2 regions of the Peribacillus sp. JNUCC41 genome follow, and region 1 is predicted to be linked to the other one. Evidence: riboswitches for the same ligand, from Rfam matches in the RefSeq annotation. Region 1 holds a riboswitch; the other holds the start of a gene.
The links. Region 1 has a riboswitch for lysine ahead of JNUCC41_RS07100 (amino acid permease). Riboswitches for the same ligand answer to the same signal wherever they lie in the genome.
Positions count from the first base shown of each region.

Region 1 (8,034 bases):
GCAATGATATTCAGCTTACCATTGCCTTTATCACTTCCAACCGTATCATTGCCACACCCCGCTAAAATCAGCAATGCAGCAATCACGCTCCCAATAGATTTCAGAAAACCCATCCATACTCCCTCCCTTTTTCCTCTTTCTAAAATAGTTTGCCATGTGCAAAAATAAGTGTAAAAATTTTTACATTGTCGTAAACGCTAAAAAGTTTCCTCTATACAACTTATTTCATACTATACACAAATATACAAAAAAGTGCAACTATTTTTTCAAACACTTCAAAAAGGACAATGACTTTCACACATGAAAAAACTGTCAGGAATCTCTACTGGGGAGCTTCCTGACAGTTGGTCATGCCGTACATGAAACAAACTCTGAAGTTATATTTATATTGTGGGGTTCTAATGGTGAATATAAACTATGGGGGCTATTTCGGAACGTTGTGAAATTCACGGGTAAATGCGCTGATTTTACGAGTAAAGTGCCAAAATTCACGAGTAAACGCTGATTTTACGCATTCCATGTGCATTGCCACTCACTTTTTCAAGGAAATTGCCAAGTACGCAAATCCCAATTCGATTCCGCAAAGCACAAAAAGGGTGATTAAAGTTTGGAACATCATGGTCTCCTCCTCCTCTAAGACTTAAAACAATCTTAAAGGATGAAACCCATACCAGAACAAGACCTTATTTGAAGAAATCTTCAGCAGCCCCACACTGTCCTCTTGCCCTGAAATGGGTTTCATACTGTACAATATAAAAAAAGAAAAAACGGTGATACCATGACAAATATTAAAGAAATAGCTCAATGTGCCGGTGTATCTGTCTCAACAGTGTCCCGTGTATTGAATGATCATCCATATGTAAGCCCAGATAAAAGAAAGAGCGTCTTGGAGGCCATCGATCGTTTGAATTATACGAGAAACATAAATGCCATTCATCTTTCAAAAGGTAAAACCAATCTTATCGGCATCATCATCCCCTTCAACAATCACCCATATTACGGGGCAATCGTTAACGGAATCACTAAACAGGCAAATGCAATTGGCTGTCATATCGTCATCTTTCAAACAAACTATGACAGAGAGAAGGAAATCGAGGCTTTTAATATGCTGCAAATGAAGCAGCTCGATGGCATTATCGTTTGTTCAAGGATTTCGGAAATGAAAATCCTTTTGGAATATCAAAAATACGGACCAATCATTTTGTGTGAAGATACGGCCCAGGCTGAATTCTCATCCATCAGCATTGATCATTATGCAGCTTTCTCCTGTGCCCTTGAGTACGTGATTGCTAAAGGATATAAGAAAATCGGATACAGCCTCGGCCGTAAAAAGAGCAGAAATAGTTCCCATCGTACAAAGGCCTTTAACGATATCATGAGTAAACATCAACTGATAAACAATAAAGAATGGCTGTTTGAAGGCAGTTATCACATCAAAGACGGTGAACAATTGTTTCAGGAATGGAATTCGATGATGGATAAACCTGAAGCCATCATCATCACGAATGATGACACGGCGGCTGGCTTCATTCTCACCGCTAAGAAATCGGGTATAAGGGTCCCGGAGGATGTGGCCATTCTCGGTTTCAATAATGATAGCCTGGGTGAAATGCTCGACATCACGACCATTTCCTTGCCGCTGGAATGGATTGGGAAAATGGCTGTGGACCTATTTGAGAATCCTGAGGTGGTCAAACATGTAAAACTGGACTACGCCCTTATAAAAAGAAGGACCGTTTAATGATCTCCATGCTTTATTTTGGTATATAGCCATTTGAATTCTTCCTTGCCGCCATCATTCATTAACTAGGAAAAAATAACCACATAAAATAATCATTGCGATATTCATGAGATTATTTTATAATTTTGATATAGTAAAGTTTACTCAATTACTAGCAATCTATTAGCGATTGCATGAATTTCATGAGAACTATCGTCTGACGTCACTTACAAGCTGGCGCAACGATTTTAGAAAATTGAATACTTCCTCATTTACCGATGAGTTAGAGGCTGCAGCTTATAAAAGTAAAACGGACGAGATTCTGGAAAATTCAAGACTCCGTTTGAAAGGATAAATTGCCGAAGTAAGGGTATATTCCATGTATATTCTTGCTGGCGGTGTTACCGAACAGGAACACCACTGTCACGCTTTTTCAAAAAAGCGTGGGGAGCTATCTTCGGAAGGATAAACGGGTTTATTATAAACAGCCGTCGATCTTTTTCGACTGCTGTTTTTTATTTTTCGTTCCCTTCCAATAAAAAGGAGTGTAACATCAATTGTCAAATTCACAATCAGCATCAAGCCCTACTGAACTGAAAAGGAGCCTGAAAGCGCGTCATTTAATGATGATTTCATTAGGTGGAACGATTGGAACAGGTTTATTTTTAGCAAGTGGCGGTGCCATTCATTCAGCCGGTCCCGGCGGTGCCTTGGTGGCATACGCAGTCATCGGCATCATGGTTTATTACTTAATGACAAGTCTTGCAGAAATGGCAGCGTTCATGCCAGTGGCCGGTTCATTCCGTGTCTATGCATCCAAATTCGTCGATCCGTCTTTCGGTTTTGCGATTGGTTGGAACTACTGGTATAACTGGGCAATCACCATTGCCGCTGAATTGGCAGCCGTTGTCTTAATTATGAAGTTCTGGTTCCCGGATAGTCCTTCAATTATCTGGAGTGCCATTGCATTAATCACTATGTTTCTTATCAATTACATGTCAGTTAAAGGTTTCGGGGAGGCAGAATTCTGGTTTGCCATGATCAAAGTCGTGACAGTCGTCATTTTCTTGATCACGGGTGTACTGATCATTCTCGGGATCATGGGTGGGAAAGACCCAATTGGTTTTTCAAATTTCACAATGGGCGAAGGTCCCTTTAACGGTGGGTTCTTCACGATCCTGGGCGTATTCATGGCTGCCGGCTTTTCATTCCAAGGAACGGAATTGCTTGGAGTGACTGCTGGTGAAAGTGAGGATCCAGAAAAAAATATCCCAAAGGCGATCAGATCCGTTTTCTGGCGCATCATCTTATTCTATATCCTTGCCATTTTTGTAATTGGAATGATCATTCCGTTTACCGATTCACGTTTATTGAGTGAAGATGTTGCCGTAAGTCCATTCACGCTTGTATTTGAACGGGCAGGCCTTGCATTTGCTGCATCCATCATGAACGCGATCATTCTATCATCCGTACTCTCTGCCGGTAACTCTGGCATGTACGCTTCAACCCGTATGCTATGGGACTTGGCACGTGATGGGAAAGCACCGAAATTCCTAGGCAAGTTAGATAAAAGAGGAGTACCCGTGAATGCACTTATCGTGACTTCTTTAGTAGGCTGCGTTGCATTCTTAGCTTCATTTTTCGGTGATGGCGTGGTTTATATCTGGTTATTGAACGCTTCAGGCATGGCGGGATTCGTCACCTGGGTCGGGATCGCGGTTGCCCATTATCGATTCCGCAAAGCTTACGCAGCTCAAGGCCTTGATATGAATGCTTTACCATTCCGAGCAAAAGGCTTCCCATTCGGGCCTATATTCGCACTTGTCCTTTGCCTTATCATTATCATCGGACAAGGCTATCAAGCTTTCAGCAGCGATGGAATCGACTGGAATTCAATGTTTGTTTCCTACATTGGCTTAATTTTATTTTTCGCCCTATGGTTCGGCTATAAAATCAAGCATAAAACGAAAATCATTCCCCTGGAGGAATGTGATCTTAAATCAAAATAATGCGTAAAGGACCTGTTCTAAGGAGAACAGGTCCTTTTTTCATTTCAAATGATAAACACGGCATTCATATGGACGCAGAGGTTTGCTGGAGATTCCTTCTTCTTCCTGATCATAATTGCCTATCAGCCTTGTGGCTGAATATGCATGCAGCTCTTCAGGCAAAGTATAGGAGGCATCCTCTTCTTTAAAGTTACATAGCACCAACAGCTTTTCTTCTTCAAACGATCTCGTGTAGGCAAATATTCGTTCATCATCCGGCCATAGCAGTTCAAAACGGCCATAAACGACGATTTCATGTTTCTTTCGTATTTGGATAAGCTTTTTATAAAAATGAAAAATGGAATTCGGATCATTATAGGCTTTTTCTGCATTAATCTCTGGAAAATTGGGATTAACCTTAATCCAAGGCGTCCCTTTCGTGAATCCTGCGTTCCGGGAGTCATTCCACTGAATCGGTGTCCTCGCATTATCCCTGCTTCGGGCGTGGATGGCTGACATCATCCGCTCTTTTGACCAGCCATGCGAATTGACGAGTTCTTCATATGAATTCAATGTTTCGATATCACAGTAATCATCGATGCCCTCAAATGCAACATTGGTCATGCCCAGCTCTTCCCCTTGATATATATAGGGTGTCCCTTGAAGCATATGAAGGCAAGCTGCAAGCATCTTTGCGCTTTCAATACGATACTTTCCATCATCACCAAACCTTGAGACAATCCGGGGCTGATCATGGTTGTTCCAGTATAAACTGTTCCATCCATCCCCCTCCAAACCAGTCTGCCACTTAGAGAGAATTCGCTTTAAATCGGTAAGCTTCCACTTATCATTACTCCATTTCCCTGCCGGTCCACTCCCCAAATCCATATGTTCGAATTGAAAGACCATATGTAGCTCACCACGATCTTTACCTGTGAACAATTGGGCCTCCTCCGGTGTGACGCCTGGCATCTCCCCAACTGTGATCACGTCATGTCCAGAAAGTGCCCGTTGATTGATTTCCTGCAAAAACTCATGTATGCGCGGGCCGTTCAGGAAAAAGGGGCTTCCATCGCCATACTGTTTCTCATGATGAACGGCTCCATCTGAATAGCTTTGATCTTTTGAAAGGAAATTGATGACATCCATCCGAAAGCCATCGACACCCTTATCCAGCCACCAAGTCATGATGCTGTAGATCTCTTCACGGAGCTTAGGGTTCTCCCAGTTTAAATCCGGTTGTTTCCTGCTGAATAAATGTAAATAATATTCATCGGTTCCTTCATCATATTCCCATGCTGAACCTTTAAAAACGGATTCCCAATTATTTGGTTCCTTTCCATTCCTTCCAGGTTTCCAAATATAATAATCGCGTTTCGGATTATCTTTTGAGGATCGGGATTCCTTGAACCACGGATGTTCATCAGAAGAATGGTTGATCACCAGGTCCATCATGATCTTCATTCCACGTTCATGAACCGCCTTCAACAACCTATCGAAATCAGCCATGGTCCCGAACTCAGTCATGATTGATTTATAATCACTGATATCGTACCCATTGTCATCATTGGGAGATTGATAAACAGGGGATAGCCATATCACGTTCACACCCAGCTCTTGTAAATAATCGAGTTTCATCAAGATCCCGTTTATATCCCCTATCCCATCACCATCACTATCCATAAAACTCCTTGGATACACTTGATACACAACTGCCTCTTTCCACCATGCTTTGTCCATGTCTTTCCCCCTCTTTGGCCGCATTGATATGATCATTACACCAATACCCCTATTATAAAGGGAAAAACTTCAGAATATTCTCCTTTTATTCAGCTATTCCCGTTTGAATCATTTCAATATCCAGATCTACCTCGATTGGAATATAAGGATATGCCTTCTCCCAATGTTCCTGATCGAAATTTCTTGTACTACTTTTAGCATGATCACCGATTGCAATCGGATCGATATTGTTCTCCTGAAACATGGCTACCATCTCATTTAATTTTTTTCCAATGACATGCTCGGCCCTGGCCTCTATTTTATTCAGGTCGACCGCTTTGCCCAAGTCGTAGCCTTGGACCTCCAGCAGACTCGCTTTTAATTTCACTTCAATCCTGACCTTAGGGTCTTGATTTGCATCCGAAATATGATAATGGACACGTGACTCCACGTTATTGATATCTGTAAAATCATTTTCCTTCCATTTAATTTCATAACTCCCCATCCTAAAGTTTTCAGTAAGGACTTTAAATAAAAATCCGTCCTCATATGGAATATATTTACCAATATAACGATCCTTTTTAAACAGGGCGATCCCTTTTACCCTTATTTGGTCCCCTGCCGTTTCCAATAAGGGCAAGACCGGATCGATTCCTTTACCATGACACGCATATAAATACCTGTGAAGATCCACATTAGGCAAATTAGTCTTTATATTCTGTTCGATCAGTTCTTTCACTTGAACCCCTGGAGTTTTAATCAACTTCGGCTCCATTTTAACTACATCCTCCGCTTTGCCATGAACGACCGCTAAATACAAATTCCTTCCCACCATTGGGTCACGCCTATATGTATCGACATAATCATTCAACCCATTGCCTGCCAATTCTTCACCATAGAGAATAACCGTCAGTCTACCACCGACAATCGGGTATGGCGTTTTTGCATTTTTCTGCTGACGGGCTGCCTTTATATCATGGGAGACCGCTTCATATACTTCTTTACCTAGATTTGCTTCCTTCCCAGGCTGAGGCACGCTGACAACGACCGTACCTTTGATCTTTTTGCCTTCGGCATCATCATAACCTACGACTTCAGCAATTAAAATATCTTCTAATATTTGTTTTTCCACGCCGCAAGCCGTCATCAGGAAACTTGCCAATATTATCAAGATAAGTCGGATTTTCACGATTTATGCCCCCTGACTTTATAGACAATCGACTGCCATATGAATAAGAGAGGAAGATACAAATAAATGATATAAAAACCAATTTCCGAACTTATCGTGTTAAACTCATCGATTCTATAGCGGTTATCCAAGAAAATGCAGGAAACTAAAATGATCAGCAGAATGAAGACCAACATCTTTCTTTGCCTTAGTCCAAATACTCTTTTAGCTGTCCTGCTCGCTGCCCAAACCCCTATGCAAACATTCGGCAGCACCATGAACAGCCAAACGGAAATCCCTATGTATTCGAACCTTTCAATGAATGGAAGGTCTACAATTTTCCATAACGTCAAAGTTGCCCATATAACATCTTTCAGTTGATCTTGATGATAGTAGGCTAATGAAACAATGATGGATACTAAATATATCGTCATAGTAAACACCGCCCCTAAATGGGCCCACTTTTGAGATTTTTCACGGTTTTTAATGAAAGGGTAATAAATGAGGAGTAATTCAAAACCAAGGTAATTCAGGGTCATTTTCTTACAGGCCTTCATGATTTCCAAAAAGGAATGATCAAGAAAAGGACCCAAATTTTCAAAGTGGGCGTACTTCAATGGGAAATAATTCAAAAGGAATAATGGCGATCCGATAATAAGTCCGATTATGCAAAAACCAGTGATGACCCTGAACCCTCCCTCCACAAAGCTATAGACGAGAATAAGAATGATGGTTATTAGCATCAGGATATTGACACCAGGGAACATCCAAACCTGAATGACTTCTAAATAAGTCCTGATAAGAATGACGGAAATCATTATAAAGTAGAGGATGAATAAAACATTGAAAGCATTTCCTACCCAATTACCGAACAAATCCTTGTGGATGGCGACTAAATCAAGGGTTTGGGGACCCCTGCCTAAAAGCTTGAAACACATCCAAAGCAGAACATTTATGATTAACCCTGATATGAGTACAGATAACCATGCGTCTTGACCAGCCTCTTTCGCTATGACCCGTTCAAACCCCAATATCCCTACCCCAATCTGCATGCCGGGCATGAGAAAAAAAACAAAAAATGGAGATATTAGTTTAGTTTCATTTGGTTTGACTTCCATACCTTCTCACCGCTTTCTACACCTTATTCATCAATATCACCATGGGAGTTTCGCTCTTCCGCCTCCTTCCTTATCCTTAGTGGATTTTCCGTCCGCAGAAATTGCGGGCGTTTTTTCTGCTTTGAAAAAGGGAGGCGAATGAGACTATCTTTAAAGTCATGAATTCTTAATGGGTAAAGCGGATCTAAATAAGGACTGCCAAGCGAAGTCAATTTCAATAAATGACTTAAAATGAATGCACTGCATAAAGCTATTCCAAACAGACCGTATAACTGGGCTGCAATTAGAAAAGGGAAGCGGATAAGGCGAATGGTATTACTT
Region 1 is NZ_CP062163.1:1,409,899-1,417,932, forward strand. It holds gene JNUCC41_RS07090 (metal ABC transporter solute-binding protein, Zn/Mn family) at 1-113, opposite strand, end outside; gene JNUCC41_RS07095 (LacI family DNA-binding transcriptional regulator) at 779-1,741, shown strand; lysine riboswitch at 1,997-2,182, shown strand; gene JNUCC41_RS07100 (amino acid permease) at 2,278-3,729, shown strand; gene JNUCC41_RS07105 (glycoside hydrolase family 13 protein) at 3,769-5,448, opposite strand; gene JNUCC41_RS07110 (Ger(x)C family spore germination protein) at 5,534-6,616, opposite strand; gene JNUCC41_RS07115 (GerAB/ArcD/ProY family transporter) at 6,613-7,713, opposite strand; gene JNUCC41_RS07120 (spore germination protein) at 7,737-8,034, opposite strand, start outside.

Region 2 (8,034 bases), 1.2 Mb from region 1:
GGCGACCAATTCACGACTGCCAAAATTATAGGTGAATACTTAAAAGGTAAAAATGCCGATTTAATCATTGCAGGAAACGTAGCAATCGATGGCGGTTCTGGTCAAGTGGGGCCACGCGTTGCCGAAATTTTAGAAATTCCTTATATTACAACCATTACTAAACTGGACATAGCAAATGGAAATGTAAGCGTTATCCGTGATGTCGAAGGGGACTCCGAAACGATCGAAGCATCCCTTCCATTGTTGGTGACAGCTCAACAAGGGCTTAATGAGCCGCGTTACCCTTCATTGCCAGGAATCATGAAAGCAAAGAAAAAACCGCTTGAAGAATTGGAATTGGATGACCTGGATCTGGAAGAAGAAGATGTTGAGGCAAAAACAAAAACGATTGAAATTTACCTTCCTGCTAAAAAAGAAGCTGGAAAAGTATTGGACGGAGAAATCAGTGATCAAGTTAGCGAACTTGTTCAATTATTACGCAGTGAAGCAAAAGTGATTTAATCTTAAACGGTACTTTTCAAAACAATACACACGACAAAAATGAAAAATAGAGCACAGGAGGTTTTTATAAATGGCTAGAAAGTTTCTTGTATTGGGCGAAGTTCGTGACGGTTCACTAAGAAATGTATCATTTGAAGCTATCGGTGCGGCTAAACTTGCTGCAGATGGCGGGGAAATCGTAGGTGTTTTAGTTGGTGACAGTGTTCAAAATTTCGGGAATGAATTGATCCAGTATGGCGCGGACCGGGTTGTCGCAGTGGAAAATGACCAATTGAAACAATATACTTCAGATGGATATGCGCAAAGCTTGCTTGCCGTCATCGAGCAGGAAAAGCCAGAAGGCATTTTCTTTGGACATACGGCCCTAGGAAAAGACCTTGCACCTAAATTGGCTGGAAAGCTTGAATCAGGTTTGATCTCGGACGTTACATTTATTGAAGAAGAAGGCGGAAATATCGTTTTCACCCGCCCGATATATTCTGGTAAAGCATTTGAAAAGAAAATTGTTACGGATGGCGTGATTTTCGCGACAATCCGTCCGAACAATATCGAACCATTAGCTAAAGATGAGTCCCGCTCTGGTGATGTTTCTACATTAAGTGTGGACATTAAGGATTTACGCACAATCATTAAAGATGTTGTCAGAAAAGCTAGTGAAGGGGTCGACCTTTCAGAAGCGAAAGTAATCATCGCAGGTGGACGGGGCGTGAAAAGTGAAGATGGTTTTGAACCATTAAAGGAACTTGCACAAGTTCTTGGCGGAGCGGTAGGAGCTTCCCGCGGAGCATGTGATGCGGACTATTGCGATTACTCTTTGCAAATCGGGCAAACGGGTAAAGTCGTAACACCTGACCTTTATATCGCCTGCGGAATTTCCGGTGCGATCCAGCATTTAGCGGGTATGTCCAACTCCAAGGTTATCGTTGCCATCAATAAAGATCCGGAAGCTAACATATTCAATGTAGCTGATTACGGAATTGTCGGAGACCTTTTCGAAGTCGTTCCATTACTTACGGAAGAATTCAAAAAACTAAAAGTTAACGCTTAAAATAATACAAATTAGGGGGCAAGGCATTTGGCATAAGCCGATACATGTCTTGCCCCTTTCTTTGGGCTAAGAGGAAAGGACTTCGGCCTGCATATTTATTCTTTTTTTGGACATCCTACCACTGAAGCAAAATATTAGCATCGATTCGAGCAACAATGGTATACTGTCTTTAGTTATTTGAGTAAATTTGAGGAGGAAATATATATGGCTATTGTAAATGCAACTGACCAAACTTTCACAACAGATACTAGCGAAGGTGTTGTTCTTGTAGATTTTTGGGCTCCATGGTGCGGACCTTGTAAAATGATCGCTCCAGTTCTTCAAGAGCTTGATACTGAAATTGGCGATAAAGCAAAAATCGTAAAAGTGGATGTAGATGAAAACCAAGAAACAGCAGGAAAATTCGGTGTAATGAGCATCCCGACATTAATCGTCCTTAAAGACGGTGAAGTGGTTGATAAGGTTGTTGGTTTCCAACCTAAAGAAGCACTTGCTGAACTTATTGCAAAACACGCGTAATAGTAAGATAGCTAAAAAAAGCTTCAAGTCTGCGGACTTGAAGCTTTTTTCGCTATCTTGATATATAATGATTGTAAAAATGGGAGAACAGGAGGCTGAATGCATGAATCAACAAATAAAGAATAAACTTGCCCTTCTTCCCGATCAACCTGGTTGTTATTTAATGAAGGATCGTCAGGGAACGATCATATATGTAGGCAAAGCGAAGGTGTTGAAAAATCGTGTCCGGTCTTATTTTACGGGATCTCATGATGGAAAAACATTTCGGCTCGTGAATGAGATTGAGGATTTCGAATACATCGTCACCTCTTCCAATATCGAGGCTCTTATTTTAGAGTTGAACTTAATCAAAAAACATGACCCAAAATATAATGTCATGCTAAAGGATGATAAGACGTATCCTTTCATCAAGCTGACTGCGGAACGCCACCCACGTCTAATCATTACGCGAAAAGTAAAAAAAGACAAAGGGAAATATTTCGGTCCTTATCCGAATGCATTTGCAGCTAACGAAACGAAAAAATTGCTCGACCGCATCTATCCCCTAAGAAAATGCAATACATTACCAGATCGCGTTTGTCTCTACTATCATCTTGGACAGTGCCTGGCCCCATGTGTATATGAAGTAGAGGAACAGGAATATAAAAAAATGGTGGATGATATCAACCGGTTCTTGAACGGCGGGCATACTGAAATAAAAAAAGAACTGACTGAAAAAATGCTAGTGGCATCAGAAGAGCTCGATTTCGAGAGGGCCAAGGAGTTCCGTGACAAGATTGCCCACATTGATATTACGATGGAGAAGCAAAAAATGATGACGACCGATTTCATCGACAGGGATGTATTTGGGTTTGCCTATGATAAAGGCTGGATGTGCGTACAGGTATTTTTTGTTCGGCAGGGTAAATTAATAGAAAGGGATGTTTCACTTTTTCCGGTCTATGATGAACCCGAACAGGAACTTCTTACATTCCTCGGTCAATTTTACGAGATTACGAACCATTTTAAACCAAAGGAAATCTTGCTGCCTGAATCAGTGGATGCCGAAATGGCCGAAGGACTGCTTGGGGTCAAAACGATTCACCCCAAAAGGGGGGCGAAAAAAGACATGCTTAAATTGGCGAATAAAAATGCCTCCATCGCCCTTCAGGAAAAATTCTCTTTGATTGAAAGGGATGAAGAAAGAACGATCAATGCGGTGGAAAACCTCGGGAACCAACTGGGTATCTACACCCCGCATCGAATTGAAGCTTTCGATAACTCCAATATCCAGGGAAGTGACCCTGTTTCCGCTTTAGTCGTGTTCATTGATGGGAAGCCGGAAAAAAGAGAGTACCGAAAATATAAGATCAAGACGGTCCAAGGACCTGATGATTATGAATCGATGCGTGAAGTGGTCAGAAGAAGGTATTCACGAGTATTGAAAGAAGGGCTGCCGCTTCCGGACTTGATCATCATTGATGGCGGAAAGGGACATGTCGAAGCCGTTCGGGATATTTTGGAGAATGAATTGGGCCTTGAGATTCCGCTTTCAGGCCTCATTAAGGATGAAAAGCATAGGACATCGCAATTGATGATCGGAAATCCTCTTGAAATCGTACCTCTTGATTCTCGGAGCCAGGAATTTTACCTATTGCAAAGAATTCAGGATGAAGTGCATCGGTTCGCTATTACTTTTCATCGCCAGCTGCGTGGGAAAAATGCGGTTCACTCCCAGCTTGATGATATTCCAGGAGTCGGGGAAAAAAGAAGGAAGCAATTATTAAGGCATTTTGGATCATTGAAGAAAATCAAAGAGGCAACAGTCGAGGAAATCATGGAAGCTGGTATGCCAAAAGGGGTAGCCGAGGGAATCGTTAGAAAATTACAAGAATAATCTTGCTACCGATAAATCACTATGCTATGATTAAAAGGAATTTTTAACTAGACAACTTAAAAGTGCTGATAGAGGTGCGGAATTCAAGAGTAAAGACCTGGAGAAGTATGAGCTTCCATGAAAGGTTTTGAAAGGGGATGACGCCGAAGGAAGACAAGACTCATACCTTGTTTTCCTGGTCCGACATTTAATAAATGGCGGATTGTCAGGGTTTATACCCTGGAGAGCTATCTCACTGTGTTTACAGTATTGGATATGTGATCACAGCAATGAGATATTTCTCATTGCTTTTTTTATTGCCTAAAAAGTAGAGAGGGTGCATGAGGATGGCATTAATCGTTCAAAAATTCGGCGGAACATCCGTCGGTAGCGTAGAAAAAATCAAAAATGTTGCCAATCGGGTAATCGAGGAAGCGGAGAATGGAAATGAGGTAGTCGTCGTTGTTTCAGCCATGGGGAAAACAACGGACCAATTGGTTGCCATGGCCCGTGATATTTCCGGAAACCCGAGCAAAAGGGAAATGGATATGCTATTGACTACTGGGGAACAGGTAACGATTTCCCTGTTAACGATGGCATTGATTGAAGAAGGGCATGAAGCCATTTCGTATACTGGCTGGCAGGCTGGCATGCAAACGGAATCCGTTCATGGGAATGCCCGAATTTTAAACATCGATGCTTCAAGGATCCAAGCTCAGCTTCAACGGAAGAAAATAGTGGTTGTGGCCGGTTTCCAAGGTAACGACGTAAATGGGGAAATCACTACCTTGGGGCGAGGCGGTTCCGATACGACGGCGGTTGCCATCGCCGCCGCGCTAAATGCGGATAGATGCGATATTTATACGGATGTAACGGGTGTTTTCACAACGGATCCACGCTACATAAAAGGCGCGCGAAAACTCCAATCCATTTCTTACGATGAAATGCTGGAACTTGCCAACCTGGGGGCGGGCGTCCTTCATCCAAGGGCAGTCGAATATGCAAAAAATTATCAAATTCCGCTTGAAGTCCGTTCAAGCATGGTGAGAGAGTCAGGAACGATCATTGAGGAGGAAGCAACTATGGAAGAAAATTTAATTGTACGCGGCATTGCTTTTGAAGACAGTATTACGAGGGTCACAATTTATGGTTTGCCCCAATCACTTGGTGCATTATCCACAATCTTTACGACACTTGCGAAAAACCAAATTAATGTGGACATCATCATACAAAGCATGACAGCCGAGGATACGACCAATCTATCTTTTTCCACAAAAAGTGAAGATACGGAAGCGGCCTTGATCGTGCTGGAAAATAATAAAGAACAATTGGGATTCGACCGGGTCGAAACGGAGAGCGGGTTGGCCAAAGTGTCCATCGTCGGATCTGGTATGGTATCCAATCCCGGAGTGGCTGCCGAGATGTTTGAAGTGATGGCCAATACAGGCATCCAGGTGAAAATGGTCAGCACATCGGAAATTAAAGTTTCGACTGTCGTCAATGAAAAGGAAATGGTGAAGGCGGTTGAATCCCTTCATGAAGCATTTAAACTTGGTCAGCATGCAAATGTGCTAGCTTAAGTGCAGGAGTCCAATAAAAAACAGACTTCCGGTAAAAAGGGTAAGTCTGTTTTAAGGGCTAATTAGATTGGATCTCTGGGATCCCATTGGATGGTGAATATCACTTTTTTTGCGCGGCGTTTGATTTCTTCCGTTGATTCGCTGAGGAATTTTTTTTGCAGTGAAAACTGCTCGGCAAGGAAACCGGCTTCAAGCTGGAAGTGACAATCAGGGTGTAAGTCCAGGCGGCGGCTGATTATTTCACCCGTCAGGGATAATTCCATCTCGTGTTTCGTATACTTCAGGATTTCCAGATTTCCCCATCCGGCACTTTGGAAAAATTCAATAACTTCCTGATCGCCATTCAATGGGAATTTTCTTGCTAATTGTTTACCTGCCCAATAGAGGATTTGATTAGAGTCTTTTCCGAGAATATCGTTCAATAGAACTTCTCTGATTAATTCGTACCCGAAAGCTGGAACTTTGAATTCTTCAGTTTGAATCTCTTCTTCTATCGCAGCAGCAATATTTTTTTTCATAATTTATCGCCTCTTTCTGTAAATCTATTATAAACGTATTTCTTTTGCAAATTATACTGTTTTTTATTTATTTAAATAACAAATGGAAAAAAATGATAAATTATAGCGGGATATTAATAGATTAATTTGTAATTTCTCCAAAATATATACTTGATAGATTAAAAGTTGACAATTTAAACCAATAAAATCTATTCTGAAAAAGAGATTTCTTGTATCCGTTTTCTTGACGCACATTGAAGTCAGGAGTAAAATGGACATGTCACATAATTGTAAAGGAAGTATAGAGGAGTTTTTTTGACTCTATACTATATTTTCACGCGGAGATAAAAGGTAGCCACCAGATTATCTTTGCATGATTTTTCACAAATTAAGGGGGGGCACTTAGTGGCAAAGAATCGTGAGTTTGGGAATCGCAGGCTTCATTCACTTCTAGGAGTAATTCCAATTGGTCTATTCCTAATTTTTCATTTATCGGTAAACTTTATGGCAACAAAGGGAGAAGAGACTTTTAATGGGGCAGTTCATTTGATTGAGTTTACGCCCGTAAAGCTTTTGGTTGAATGGGTCGTCATCTATCTACCAATCCTTTTCCATGCTGTATACGGAATTTATATTGCCTTTACAGCAAAAAACAATTTGGGGAGATTTGGATTCTTCCGTAACTGGATGTTCATGCTGCAACGCTTGACTGGAATCATAACATTGATCTTCCTTGTTTGGCACATTTGGGAAACTAGAGTCCAAGCAGCTCTAGGGGCAACAGTTGATTTCGATATGATGGCAGAAATTTTCTCTAATCCATTCATGATCGGGTTCTATATTGTCGGTATTATCTCAGCAATTTTCCACTTTGCTAATGGATTATGGTCATTTGCAGTGAGCTGGGGTCTGACAGTTTCACCAAGATCGCAAAGAATCATGACATACTTTACATTGATCGTTTTCGTTCTTCTTTCTTATATCGGAGTTAGCGCAATTTTCGCTTTCGTATAAGAAGATAGAGTTCATTTATAAGTATTAGGAAAAACATAGCTTGGCTAATGGAAATAAGGGAGTGACAGAATTGGGTAAAGGTAAAATAGTTATCGTTGGTGGAGGTCTAGCTGGATTAATGGCTACGATCAAAGCAGCAGAGCTGGGACAACAGGTTGATTTATTTTCTTTAGTGCCTGTTAAACGCTCTCACTCAGTTTGTGCCCAAGGCGGAATTAACGGGGCAGTAAATACAAAAGGTGAAGGGGATTCTCCATACATCCACTTCGACGATACAGTTTATGGCGGAGATTTCTTGGCTAACCAACCGCCGGTTAAAGCGATGTGCGAAGCAGCACCATCGATCATCCACATGTTTGACCGTATGGGTGTAATGTTCAACCGTACTCCGGAAGGTCTTCTTGATTTCCGTCGTTTCGGTGGTACTCAACATAGCCGTACAGCATTCGCTGGTGCAACAACTGGTCAGCAATTACTTTACGCATTGGACGAGCAGGTTCGCCGTTATGAAGTTGAAGGCCTTGTAACGAAATATGAAGGCTGGGAATTCCTTGGAGCTGTTATCGATGATGAGCAAACAGCACGCGGTATCGTAGCTCAAAACCTGACTTCAATGGAAATCAAATCATTCCCTGGCGACGCAGTCATCATGGCGAGCGGCGGCCCTGGAATCATTTTCGGTAAATCAACTAACTCAATGATCAATACAGGATCTGCAGCATCCATCGTTTATCAACAAGGTGTAAATTATGCAAATGGTGAGTTCATTCAAATTCACCCGACAGCAATCCCTGGAGATGATAAGCTTCGTCTAATGAGTGAATCCGCTCGTGGTGAAGGTGGACGTATCTGGACATATAAAGACGGAAAACCTTGGTATTTCCTTGAAGAAAAATATCCTGCTTATGGTAACCTTGTACCTCGTGATATCGCGACTCGTGAAATCTTCGACGTATGTATGAACATGAAGCTTGGTATTAACGGAGAAAACATGGTTTACCTGGATCTTTCTCATAAAGA
Region 2 is NZ_CP062163.1:216,304-224,337, reverse strand. It holds gene JNUCC41_RS01100 (electron transfer flavoprotein subunit beta/FixA family protein) at 1-501, shown strand, start outside; gene JNUCC41_RS01095 (electron transfer flavoprotein subunit alpha/FixB family protein) at 572-1,549, shown strand; gene trxA (thioredoxin) at 1,754-2,068, shown strand; gene uvrC (excinuclease ABC subunit UvrC) at 2,172-3,944, shown strand; lysine riboswitch at 4,006-4,182, shown strand; gene JNUCC41_RS01080 (aspartate kinase) at 4,271-5,503, shown strand; gene JNUCC41_RS01075 (YslB family protein) at 5,566-6,021, opposite strand; gene JNUCC41_RS01070 (succinate dehydrogenase cytochrome b558 subunit) at 6,406-7,014, shown strand; gene sdhA (succinate dehydrogenase flavoprotein subunit) at 7,085-8,034, shown strand, end outside.
Region 2: another riboswitch for lysine. It lies ahead of JNUCC41_RS01080 (aspartate kinase); the one in region 1 lies ahead of JNUCC41_RS07100 (amino acid permease).